3 regions of the Romboutsia hominis genome follow, and region 2 is predicted to be linked to each of the others. Evidence: riboswitches for the same ligand, from Rfam matches in the RefSeq annotation. Region 2 holds a riboswitch; each other region holds the start of a gene.
The links. Region 2 has a riboswitch for lysine ahead of FRIFI_RS01520 (amino acid permease). Riboswitches for the same ligand answer to the same signal wherever they lie in the genome.
Positions count from the first base shown of each region.

Region 1: another riboswitch for lysine. It lies ahead of FRIFI_RS09480 (Na+/H+ antiporter NhaC family protein); the one in region 2 lies ahead of FRIFI_RS01520 (amino acid permease).
Region 3: another riboswitch for lysine. It lies ahead of nhaC (Na+/H+ antiporter NhaC); the one in region 2 lies ahead of FRIFI_RS01520 (amino acid permease).

Region 1 covers NZ_LN650648.1:1,950,857-1,955,432, forward strand. Annotated here, with positions in the region: gene FRIFI_RS09480 (Na+/H+ antiporter NhaC family protein) at 1-1,560, opposite strand, end outside; lysine riboswitch at 1,851-2,026, opposite strand; gene FRIFI_RS09485 (superoxide dismutase) at 2,214-2,906, shown strand; gene FRIFI_RS09490 (metal-dependent hydrolase) at 3,054-3,590, shown strand; gene FRIFI_RS09495 (TVP38/TMEM64 family protein) at 3,628-4,221, opposite strand; gene FRIFI_RS09500 (mechanosensitive ion channel family protein) at 4,404-4,576, opposite strand, start outside.
Region 2 covers NZ_LN650648.1:334,328-338,903, forward strand. Annotated here, with positions in the region: gene FRIFI_RS01515 (LysR family transcriptional regulator) at 1-197, shown strand, start outside; gene FRIFI_RS01520 (amino acid permease) at 242-1,708, opposite strand; lysine riboswitch at 1,985-2,155, opposite strand; gene FRIFI_RS01525 (cell wall-binding repeat-containing protein) at 2,346-4,576, shown strand, end outside.
Region 3 covers NZ_LN650648.1:1,991,406-1,995,981, forward strand. Annotated here, with positions in the region: gene FRIFI_RS09685 (peroxiredoxin) at 1-787, shown strand, start outside; gene FRIFI_RS09690 (ribonuclease H1 domain-containing protein) at 821-1,420, opposite strand; lysine riboswitch at 1,640-1,812, shown strand; gene nhaC (Na+/H+ antiporter NhaC) at 1,938-3,374, shown strand; gene FRIFI_RS09700 (calcium/sodium antiporter) at 3,404-4,357, opposite strand; gene FRIFI_RS09705 (ATP-dependent DNA helicase) at 4,458-4,576, opposite strand, start outside.

The DNA of each region.
Region 1 (4,576 bases), 1.4 Mb from region 2:
CTGTGTATTAACATGATCTATATGATTACATCCAGCTCCCATTGAAGACATTATTGTAGTGTCAGATATTGGTGAGCAGTGATCTCCAAATATAGCACCTGTTAATACTGCACTAGTGCTAACTACTATAAACGACATCTCTGGATTTATAGAATAAGCTAGCGGTATTGCAAGAGGCATAAGTATTCCCATTGTTCCATAGGCTGTTCCTGTGGCAAATGATATTATAGCTCCAAGTATAAATACTACACTTGGTAATAAAAAATTTGGTAGTGTTCCAGATAATAATGTTACTAAGTATTTAGCTGTTCCTAGTTCTTTTATAACAGAACTTAATGACCATGCAAGTATTAATATAACCCCAGTCATAATAAGTCCCTTCATTCCATCTATCCAAGCATCTATAGCTTCAGAGATTGTAAGTATATTTTTACTAACTCCAAGAACTATGCCTACAATACTTGCAAATAAAGCTGACTGGAATAATGCAACCGAAGCATCTGCTCCACTAAACGCCTCTCTTATAGCATCAAATGAATATGGAGAATTAGTAAATAATTGTATTAGATTTTGGTTATCTGAGTTCATAGCTGCTGTGTATCCGCTATAATAAAAAGAAATTAACGCAGCTATTATTAATGTTCCTATAGGTATTATTGCATTCCATGAACTTAATTTTATACCTTCTTTTGGCTCTAAATCAGAATTATCATTACTAACATTGTTTGAATTGTTATTATTTTTATTAACACTTCGGGCTTTAATTTGAGCTTCTCTCATTGGTCCAAAATCCTTAGCTAGAACTGCTGATATAACTATAAATGCTAATATTAATATATTATAAAATCTATATGGTATGGTATTTAAAAATACTCCAAATGCATCAGCTTCTACTCCTATACCGTTAAATGCATCATTTATAAGTCCAACTTCAAGACCTATCCATGTAGATATTATAGCAAGCCCAGCTATAGGTGCAGCTGTAGCATCTATTATAAACGCTAGTTTTTCTCTTGATAGTTTCATTTTGTCTGCTACTGGTCTAACTATAGGACCAACTATTAATGAATTTGCATAATCATCAAAGAATACTAATAATCCTAAAAACCATGCTATAAGTTGAGTCCCTCTAGCGGTCTTTGATCTTTTGGCTAGGCTCTCTGCTATAGCTTTTGCACCACCCATTCTAGCTACTAGGCTTATAACCCCACCTATAGCTAAAACTTGAAGTATTATACCTGCATTCCATGGATCTGCTAATGAATTTAATGCCCTATTTACTATATCTAAAAATGCATTAACAAAAGCAACTATAACATTTCCAGATGACATGTTTATTATAAAGCTTCCTGAAAATATACCTACAAATAACGATATTACTACATTCTTAGTTATAAATGCTAAAACTATAGCAACTAATGGTGGTATTAAAGTTATCATCTTAAGTCTTTCTGAATTTATAGTTGATATATCATCCCCCCCTGCAAATACTAATGGCATAGACATCATAAAAATTATAATAGTCATTAATAATACCCTAAAATTTCTCTTGCTTCTCATAAAACTTCCCCCTTAAAATTGTTTAGTCTCTAGTGAATATAAGGGTATAAAAAATTCGCTTCGCTCATGTCGCCAACGACTTCGTCCGTTGCTCAAAATGTCTTTTTTACGCTCTGCAAACTGATTGGTATTACTCAACTTCAATAATTATCCACATTCTTTAAAGTATCATATTTTCCTAAAGCGTAAAAAAGTCTTGAGTATACACTCAAGACTTATAAATTTTTACATAAAGTTATACATTAACTTTTTAGACACAGCAATATAACTATACCTATGTATAAATTTTTCTCAAATGTAGCTCTTCACAAAATAAATTGTGACAGTGATACATATATTTTATGTACCCCCAGGCATATAACCTTAAAGCATCAGCTATACCCTTCGGCAATAGTTCCTTTCCTAATGATTCTACGCGCTTAACTCCTCATTAGTACTTTTAAATATTGCGACCTCTACCCTTTTTATTTTATTCACTTTTATTATTAATAGTATATATACCTTTATTTTTATTTTCAAGTATAAAAGATTTTTTTTATATCATTTATAAATAATATATAATAATTTTGTTATTTATATTTAAATTTATAAATTATTATACCTTTTGTAAATTTTTTTATAAATAGTAAACATACTAATTATGAGGTGATTTTATGAAAAAATTTTTATTTATAACTTTATTATTAACTATATTTTTTAATCCACAAAATATTTTCTCTTTATCTCCAATATATACCCCCAAAGAACCTATGCCTCTACCTTATTCTTATGATTCTCTTGAACCTTATATAGACAAAGAGACTATGATCTTACATTATGATAAACATTATAAATCTTACTTAGATAAATTAAATAATGCCATAAAAGGATACCCTGACCTTTATGCTTGTAGTATTTCTGATTTATTAACTTGTCTAGATTGTTTGCCTAGTGAAATAGCTAAAACTATAAAAGATAATGGTGGAGGAGTATATAATCATGAATTTTTCTTTGAAATAATGTCTCCTAATAGGAAAAAATTACATGGAAAATTAAAAAGTGCCATAAACAGAGACTTTAAATCTTTTGATAATTTTAAAAATGAATTTAATAAAGCTTCACTAAGTGTATTTGGATCTGGATGGGCATGGCTTGTATCTGATGACTCTGGAAATCTATCGATTATAACTACTCAAAATCAAAATACTCCTATTACATTAAACTTAAAACCTATAATTGGAATCGATGTATGGGAACATGCTTACTATCTAAAGTATCAAAATAAAAGGGCCGAATATATAAATAATTGGTTTAATATTATAAATTGGAGTAAAGCGGAAGAAAACTATATTCAAAATCTAAAATAAAAATTTATAATAATTTGTAGATTTTAAGTATATTCAATCCTTTTAAAATTATATTTTAAAAATAGTTTTTGAAAATTTTTACAATTTACTATATAATTAATACAAATATAATTATCAATAATATTATACTATCACCTAGGAGGTTTAATGGTAAAAGAAACTCATACTAAGGGAGGCTATATATTTGCACTTTTAGCGCTCCCTTATTTATATAAAACATTTTTAAATAATTATAGTGTATTTTATAAAGCTATTTTGCTTTTAATATACACATATTTTGCATATATAGGTTCATTATATCCTGATATCGATATGAGAGGTTCTTATATAAGTAAAAGATATCCTATTATATATAAATATTTTGGTTCTAGATTTAGGCATAGGAGCTTTACACATAGTCTAATTTTTATATCTTTACTTGCTTATGGTTTCAATTTTTTAATAAAATCTACAGATAGTAATATAGTATTTATATGTGTATCTTGTGGCTTTTTAGTAGGATATGTATCTCATCTAGTTTTAGATCTGCTAACTAAGGAAGGTATAGAGATTTTTTACCCTATAACCATTAATTTTTCATTCCTTCCTATAAAAACTAATTCTAAGACAGAAAAGTTAATATGCAAAGCTTTAAACTTTATAGTTATATTTTTACTAGGATATAGATTTTATATATTACTTTAATAACCCACCTAATATTAGATGGGTTATTTTATATATTCTATACATTTTCAGTTTCATTATCTTTTTCATGATTCTCTAAACTTTTCTTAACTTTATTACCTATAGTCCATGATAAAAATACTAATAAACAAAATACTAATATTTTAACAGGACTGTTTATAAAACCTTTTATGTCACTCATTGGATAACTTATAAATAAAAACATTATAAACTTTCCTGATAGCATTGCAGGTATAAAACATTTAGGATCCACTTTACAAAATGCAGATGCTATTGTTACTAAAAAACTTGGTACAAAGGGACAAGAATAAGCAAAAAATAGTAACTTAAATCCTTTTTTGTCCATCCATTTTATTGCTTTATTTACTTTTTTATTTCTAAATTTATTAAATAACTTATTATCGTTAAATCTACTAATAATTAAAAATAGCAATGCAGTACCTAAACCAGATCCTATCCAAGATAGTACAAGACCTCCAAATAGCCCAAGTAAAAGTGCATTAGCTCCTACTATAGCCATAAGAGGAAGTATAGGTAAAAAGCTTTCAATAAAGCTTGCTAGTAATCCTATTATCATGGTTAAAATCCAATAGTTTTGTGCAAAATGATTTAATTCTTGAATATATTCCATAATCTATTTCTCCTTATGTCTATTATATATTATAGTATACACTATTTTCACTTAAATTCACCATATTTTGACTAAAACTTCATATAACAATTGCTGCCATTTAACCTTTAAATAGCTCCTTCTAATATATTAATTAAAATAAATAAAAGCTAATACAGATAAACTTCCGTATTAGCTTTTATTTATAGACCTAAATCTTCCTTTTTCACATGTAAATCCATTTGTGGATAAGGTATGCTTATATTTTCTTCATCAAATCTTAATTTGACCTTCTCTAATAGGCTAAAATGTATATCCCAATAATGTTCCGATTTACACCATACTTTAACTATAAAGTCAACAGAACTTGGACTAT
Region 2 (4,576 bases):
GAGCAGGGATTTCAGTAGTTCCTGATTCACCAACTATCAATACAAATACACTATCTAAAATAAATATTAAAGAAACTATTAAGGAAAGAATAATATATATGAGTTATTTAAAAAATTCATATATACCTCCAATAGCAAAGTTATTTAGAGATTATATATTAGAATATGTTGATAGAAATTATATAACTTCATCATAAAAAATGTAACTCCTAAGTTAAAGGAGTTACATTTTTTATGTTTATTAATTTAATTCAAGGATCTTTTTTTCTATATTATCTAAATTTTTATCTTCTCCATAAGTTAAATCAACCTTGTGAAGAGGGATAAGTTTAGTCTTGTGCTTAATTTTATAACCTATATATAAACTTAAAAATAGAGGTATACCTATATAAGAAGCTATTAAACCACTCCAGTCAATGCCATCTGGTTTAATACAAGAATAACCTTGACCTATTATTATAACTATACACATTATTAATGCTAGTATAGGTCCAAAAGGATACCATTTAGCAGTAAATTTTAAATCTTTTAAATTATTACCTTGATGAGTATATGCTTTTCTAAATCTATAATGGCATATTGCTATTCCAACCCATGCTATAAATCCAGCAAGGCCAGATGCAGCAACTAACCAAACATAAACAGTACTTTCGGCAAATACACCTGTTAAGAAACAAAAAGATGCAACTATAGTAGTTAATATTAAAGCATTTACAGGAACACCTCTTTTATTAGTCTTAGCAAATAGCTTTGGAGCAAGTCCATCCTTAGCCATAGAGTGAAGCATTCTGCTTGATGCATACATACCAGAATTTCCAGCAGATAATACAGATGTTAATATTACTGCATTCATAAGAGAAGCAGCTCCAGCTATACCTGCTTTCTCAAATACCATAGTAAATGGACTTTCAGAAACACCAGCCTGTGTAAAAGGTATTATAGCACCTAAAACTATTATCGTTCCTAAATAAAATATTAATATTCTCCAAAATATGGATTTTATAGCCCTAGGAATAGTTTTTTCTGGATTTTCACTTTCTCCAGCAGCAACTCCTATAAGTTCGGTTCCCTGAAATGAAAATCCTGCAACTAGAAAAATGGCAAAGATTGATTTTATTCCACCATGGAAAGGTCCATCTTTTATAAAATAATTATGAAATCCTATTTCATCAGAACCAATTATACCAACTATCATTAATACACCTATTATTAAAAATATAATTACAGTAACAACTTTAACACCAGCAAACCAATATTCAGACTCACCGTAGGCTTTTGATGATAGGAAGTTTAATCCGACAATTATTATTAAAAATAATAAACTCCAGTAAACTCCTGGTATGTTTGGGAACCAAAATTTCATAACTAAAGAACCTGCAACCATTTCGGCAGCTATTGTTATAGCCCAGTTGTACCAGTAATTCCATCCAAGTGCAAACCCAAGTGCTGGGTCAATAAATTTAGTAGCATAGGAACTAAAAGATCCAGAGATTGGCATAAAAGTAGCCATTTCACCTAAACTTGTTATTAAAAAATAAACCATAATGCCTACTAAACCATATGCAACTAATGCACCACCAGGTCCTGCTTGATAGATAGTATCTCCCATTGCAAGAAATATACCTGTTCCAATAGAACCACCTAGTGCTATCATGTTTAGATGTCTTGCTTTTAATCCTCTTTTTAATTCTTGATTTTGTTCACTCATTTGATTATCCTCCTTATGGTGTAAATTTTCCATAAGTAAGTAACTAAGATAATAAAATTTATCTAACAATAAAAATGCGCTTAGTTTATGTCGCTAACGACTTCGACGGTTACTCAGATATATTTTTATATTATTGAGTTATTGATATACCTTATATAAGTTATCAGTAATTTTAGGTTTACATAAGGTTTTTGTATACAAAAAAAGCCATGAGACTATACCCATGACAAAAATACGTAAATTATATACAAAAAATACAACGTACCGTACGTTTTCATTGAAAATAGCTCTCCACAAAAATGTGACAGTCTTATGCATATTTTACATAAGCCCAGTAAATAGTATCAAAGCCATTAACTATTTACTTCGGCGAAATTTCCTTTTGTATTATTTCATTGAGCTTACCTCCATAATACTACTCTTAAATTTCGCGCCTCTATCTCAGTTATCTACTTGTTGTTTTAAATTATAACCAAAACAAAAAATAAGTCAATAGAAAAGATTAGATTTTGTACAAAAACAATAAATAATAAGTTTACTAACAATAATTGCAAGTGTTAAAATAGAGTTAACATAGTTAGTAAAAATATAACAAGGAGCAAAAGCATTAAATAAAGAAAATTGAGGGGGAAAGCAAGTGACATTATTAAAAAAGAGCATAGCAAGCATAACAACACTATGTTTAATAACTATAAATCTAACTAGTTTGAGTTTTGCAAGTGAGGATATGCAAAAACAAGAATTAAAAAAAGCTATAGAAAAATCGGAACCATTTGTAGTAAGTGGTAATATAAAGGAAGAGAAAAAAGAAGGTATATCACCTCAACAAATCCTAATTAATTATTTAAGCAATGTAGAAAAAACTTCTACTTTCAAAGTCAAATCAAAAGAAGATGATAAAAATGATTCTCAGGTTATAGTAAGACTTCAACAGTATATAAATAATATACCTATCTATGGTTCAGATTTAGTAGGATGCGTAGATTATGACGGAAATATAAAATCAATTTCAGGATATATAGAGCCAACATCAAAGACATTAAAAGGATTTAACTATAATCCGACTTTAACTAAAGATGATGCACTTAAGATAGCAAAGGAAAAACTTGAACTAAAAAATGAATTAAATAAAAATGAAAAAGTAGAGTTATATTTATATAAAAGTAAAGAAGAATATAAACTTGCATACAAAGTAGATGTAAATATAATAGGAAAAACAATTTATAACAAAATTGTATTTATAGATGCTAACAGTGGAGATATAATAAATCAATACGAAAACACAAACAATATAATCAAATCAGAAAAAATTAAAGCAAAAGGTGTATTTGGAGATGAAAGAGAAATACAAGTAATACATAGACAAGGTGAAGCAGGCTTTAAAGACGGGTATTATTTTATAGATTTAAGTAGAGGATCAAAACCTATAAAAACTTTAGATATAAAAGGTCAATATTTTTATCAATATTATTATCAAAATAAAATTCCTTATGGCATGGATAATGATATAAAATATTTTAGCACAAAACTAGAAAAGAGCGATGGAAAGTTTGTAGATGCAAACTACCATGTAGGAAAAACTTACGATTTTTATTTAAATAAATACAATAGAGATGGGCTAGATGGAAAGGGAAGTAAGCCAGAATTACTTGTAAATGTAAATGAGCCAGGAAATGCATTTTCCAGTCTAGTAAATGGAGTTGATATACTAGTTTTTGGAAATGAAAACTCAACAACTTATGATTCTGCAGGATCATTAGATGTAATTGGACATGAATATACTCATTCAGTAGTAAGACATACTGCTAATTTAGATTATGTATCTCAATCAGGCGCTATAAACGAAGCATATGGAGATATTTTTGGTACTTTAGTAGAACATACTTATAAATCAAGCAAAAATTGGACTATAGGAGAAGATTTTTCAAAATATGGATACTTAAGAAGCATGAAAAACCCAGATATAGATAATGTAGATAATATGGAAATCTGTAGAAGGTCTCATGTACATAATGATAGCTGTGACAATGATTACGTACATGAAAATAGTGGTATAATAAATAAATTAGCTTACCTAATATCTGAAGGTGGAACACAATATGGTATTAATGTTAAAGGTATCGGAGAAGAAAAAATGGGTAAACTTTTCTATGATGCACTTACAGAAGGCTTATATTCTCAATCAGATTTTAATCATCTAGGAGAAGTATTATTATTAAAAGCTAAAACAGCAAGTGAAAAAGAAACAGTAGAAAATGCTCTAAAAGCTGTTGGGATAATGAAGGTAAGCTCAAATAATCCTAAAGTAGTTATAAGTAAAATGGTAGGAGAAACTAGATATGAAACATCTATAATGATAAGTCAAAAAGGTTGGGATACTTCTGATAATGTAGTATTAGTAAATTCAAGTTCTATAGCAGATGCTCTTTCAGCCACACCATTTGCAAAATCTATAAATGCGCCAATACTTCTAACACCAAATGACAGCTTATATTATAATATTGAACAAGAGATAAAGAGACTAAAAGCTAAAAATATATATATTATTGGAGGTACAAGTTCAGTATCGAATAATATAGTAAATGAGCTTGAATATGATGGATTTAAGGTAAATAGAATAAGTGGAATAGATAGATATGACACATCATTAGAAATAGCTAAAAGATTAGGTAACATATCAAATATAGCTGTTGTAAATGGAGTTAAAGGATTAGCAGATGCAGTTAGTATAGCACCTGTCGCAGCCAATAAGAATATGCCGATAATACTAACATCACAAAATGAAAATTTTGATAAAATTAATAAGTTTATTAAACAAAACAATATACAAACATCTTATGTTATAGGTGGACAAAGTACTATATCTAA
Region 3 (4,576 bases), 1.4 Mb from region 2:
TTCTGATGCTGCTTTAACTCCTGCATCTAGATATGCATTTGCTAGAGAAGCAAATAAGCTTATAAAGCAATATAATTTAGATGGTATTGATATTGACTGGGAATATCCTGGAAGTAGTGGTGCGGGTATAAAATCTAGACCTGAAGATAAAGAAAATTTTACACTTTTACTAACCGCTCTAAGAGATGTTATAGGAGATAATAAGTGGTTAAGTGTTGCTGGTACTGGAGATATTGGTTATATAAATAGAAGTGCTGAAATATCTAAAATAGCTCCTTTAATAAACTATTTTAATCTAATGAGTTATGATTTTACAGCTGGAGAAACAGGTGAGAATGCTAAGAAACATCATGCTAATTTATATCCTTCTAATTTATCTTTAAGAGGATATAGTGTAGATTCTATGGTACAAAATTTAATAAATGCCGGTATGCCTCGTGAAAAAATACTACTTGGGGTTCCTTTTTATGGTAGACTTGGAGCTGCAATTACAAGATCATATGATCAACTTAGAAGGGATTATATAAATAAAAATGGTCATACAGTAATGTTTGATAGAGATGCTAAAGTACCTTATCTAGTAAAAGATGGAGAGTTCTCAATGTCTTATGAGGATACCCTTTCTATTTATATAAAAGCTCTATATGTATTAGATAATTGTCTTGGTGGCATTTTTTCTTGGACATCGACATATGACCAGGCAAATATTTTGGCAAAAGCTATGTATGATGGTATAAATAGACCTTCTTTTGTTTTAGCTGAATTAGAGGATTTTGGATTAAGTTAAAAATAAAGTCTTGCAAAATACTTTGCAAGACTTTTATATTCCTATAGCTTTCTTTGCTAATTTATCAGCTTCATCGTTATATTTATTACCACTATGTGCTTTTACTTTTACAAACTCAACATTTAACTTATCTTTTATATTATCATAAAATTTCTTATATTTGGTAGTTCCTTCTTTATTAGTTTTCCATAATCCTAAGCACCATTTCTCTATTCCTTCATAATCAAAATATAAAATCAAATTATTTATGTTATTATCTATACAATAATTCATCGCAATCTTTGCAGCTTCTATTTCACCTGCGACATTTCTCATTCCAACTAAATCTTTATCATTTCCTTTTTTGCTATAAGTTTTTATAACTTCTTCATTTTTTATTATAACTACCCCTGAACCATATTCTCTTATTGAATGTTCATAACTACCATCAACATAAGCTTTTACAAGTTCTTTTCCCTCTTGTATTTTTACGCTACTTTCACCATCTATATATGCTTTTGCTTCCTCTATTGTAGTAAAGCTTTTATACTCAGCACCTGAAAAACCATTTATTTGTTCCTTACAATCATTCCATGTATTGTATACTCCATTGTTTCTTCCTTTTCTTACTGCATAAAACTTAACTTTAGCCAAATTTTTCACTTCCTTTAATATAACTATTTATATAAAATTTATTTTCTTCTTAAATTATACATTTAATAACTATTCTATATTAAAATCAATGCTTTTAAAAGATTTATTATTTTACATATTCTTATGAAAATTTCCTTAATTTTTACATTCCTAAATATTTCATACTTTATTTTTTTTGAATTTATGGTATAATCTTTATTATCAAATAAATCGAATATAACTATTGGTAGAGGTCGCATTGTTAAATAGTAGTTTTGTGGAGGTAAGCACGAAGAAGCAAAATAAAAGGTAACTATGCCGAAATATATAAGGGAAGCTTTAAACTTATATATTGGGGTTATGCAAAATATGTATAACACTGTCACATTCATATGTGGAGTGCTATCTTTAGATTAAGCGTATTTTTAATTATACGATTGAATGCTTAAGTCTAGGATAATATCTTTACACCTAGACTTTTTTTATTATCTCTTTTCTCCTTAACGTTATATTCGGTATGAATTTTAGGAGGACTTTTATGACAAAAAAGATTAAAAAACAAGCAACTTTGTTTGATGCACTACTTTGTGTTTCTGTTTTAGTTGCGGTTTTGGTGACATGTTTAGTATTTTTAAGAAAGTATGAAATATCTGCTCATATACCACTTATAATAGGTGCTACATTTGCAAGTGGTGTTGCAGTTTTTAGATTAGGTTTTACTTGGAAAGAATTAGAAGAAGGTATACTATCTACTATAAATACGACAATGCAGTCAATACTTATACTTTTAGTAGTTGGTATGATAATAGGTACTTGGATAGCTGGTGGTATAGTTCCTGCTATGATATATTGGGGTCTTAAAATATTATCACCTGGAATATTCTTAGTGGCAACTACTTTAATCTGTGCTATAGTATCTATTTCTACTGGTTCATCTTGGACAACAGCTGGTACTGTAGGTATAGCTCTTTTAGGTATCGGTAGTGCCTTAGGTATACCTGGTAAAATAGTTGCAGGTGCTATAATATCTGGAGCTTATTTTGGGGATAAGATGTCTCCTTTATCTGATACAACAAACTTAGCTCCTGCTATGGCTGGTTCTACTTTATTTGATCACATAAAACATATGGTATATACAGCTGGTCCTGCTCTTTTAATTTCACTTGTATTATACGGTATAATAGGAATGAAATACGCAGGTTCTGAAATGGATATATCTCAAATAAACCAAATTCAAAATGCTTTATTGAGTAATTACAATACATTATCTCCACTTTTGCTTTTAGTTCCTGTTGCTGTTATAGCAATGGTTATATTTAAAGTGCCTACAATACCAGCACTTATAGGTGGTGTTATATTAGGTGGAGTTTGTGCTGTAGCATTCCAAGGTGCTTCTGTCGCTGATATACTTGTAGTTGCTAAGACTGGTTATGTTTCATCTACTGGAATGAAGTTTGTTGATGATCTTCTTACTAGAGGTGGACTTGACAGTATGTTAGGAACAGTATCGTTAATACTTTGTGCTTTAACTGTAGGTGGGGTATTAGAAAAAACTGGTATGTTACAAGTTATAGCACAGTCTATACTAAAATTTGCAAAGGGTACTTTTGGACTTATAGCTGCTACAATATTTACTTGTATCGGTACTAACTTAGCAGTTGCAGACCAATATTTAGCCATAGTTATACCAGGAAGTATGTATAAGGATGCATTTATAAGACAAGGTTTATCTCCTAAGAATCTTTCTCGTGCTTTAGAAGATAGTGCCACTATAACGTCTCCACTTATTCCTTGGAATACTTGTGGAGCATATATGTCAGCAACACTTGGAATTGGATCTTTCGTATTTTTACCATATGCATTCTTTAACTTAATTTGTCCTTTAATATCATTATTCTATGGATTAACAGGATTAACAATAGAAAAACTTTCTGATGAAGATTTAATAGAAGAATTTGAAAACGGAATAGCTTAAAATAAAAAAGAGTCTTTAAAGACTCTTTTTTATTTTCTTATTATTATAAATGTCATATATAATATATACATTATAACTAATAATATACCTTCTTTTTTATTTATACGTTGCTTAGTTCCTGCAAATATATATGTTAATATTGTTATTATTATCATAATCATCATATCAACAAACACTATGCTATGAACTTGTATATTGCTTATAAATGAGGATATACCTAAAACAAATAATATATTAAACAGATTCGAACCAACTACATTACCTATAGCTATATCACTTTCACCTTTTCTAGCCGCAACTATACTCGTTACGAACTCCGGAAGAGATGTTCCTATAGATACTATAGTTAAGCCTACTAGATTTTCACTCATACCCCAAGCTAAAGCAATATTGCTTGCACTATCTACAACAAACTGACCACCTACTATTATTCCAATTATACCAAAGATACTCATTAGTATACTTTTACTCATAGGTATGCTCTCATCAGCTTGATCTATTTCCATTTCCTCTTTAGATGTTATGGCCATCTCTACTAAATAATACATAAATATACCAAATAAAGTTAGTAGCATCAGCCCATCTGCTCTTGTTAAAGCATTTTGAGTATACCCTTGAAACTTTATATCGTGAGATAATATAGATAGTACTATAGTTGCAAGTACTGCAAATGGGAATTCTTTAATTATAGTGCTCTTTTGTACCTTTATAGGATTTATTATTGCTACGACTCCCAAAACACATAAAAAGTTAAATATATTAGACCCTACTACATTGGCTATAGCCATATCATTACTTCCTTTTAATGCTGCTGTTATACTTACTGCAGCTTCTGGTGCACTAGTACCAAAAGCAACTATTGTAAGCCCAATTATAAGTGTTGGGACCTTTAATGTTTTTGCTATAGATGATGAGCCAACTACAAATACATCTGCTCCTTTTATAAGAATTAAAAAACCTATTATAAGTAATATATAACTCATATTTACATCCTTTCTTTTAACTACTTTTATAAGATTTATTTTTTCTTAAATATCTAATCTTATTCAATAATTAAAATATAGGTAAAGTCTTTTTATAATCTCATACCTTAGATTTTAATTTGATTTTTTCTTTTGGTATAGTGTATCTATGATTAAAGTACTTTATATTTAATTTATCATGATTATTTGAAGTAACTCTGCACTTTATATACCTTTGAT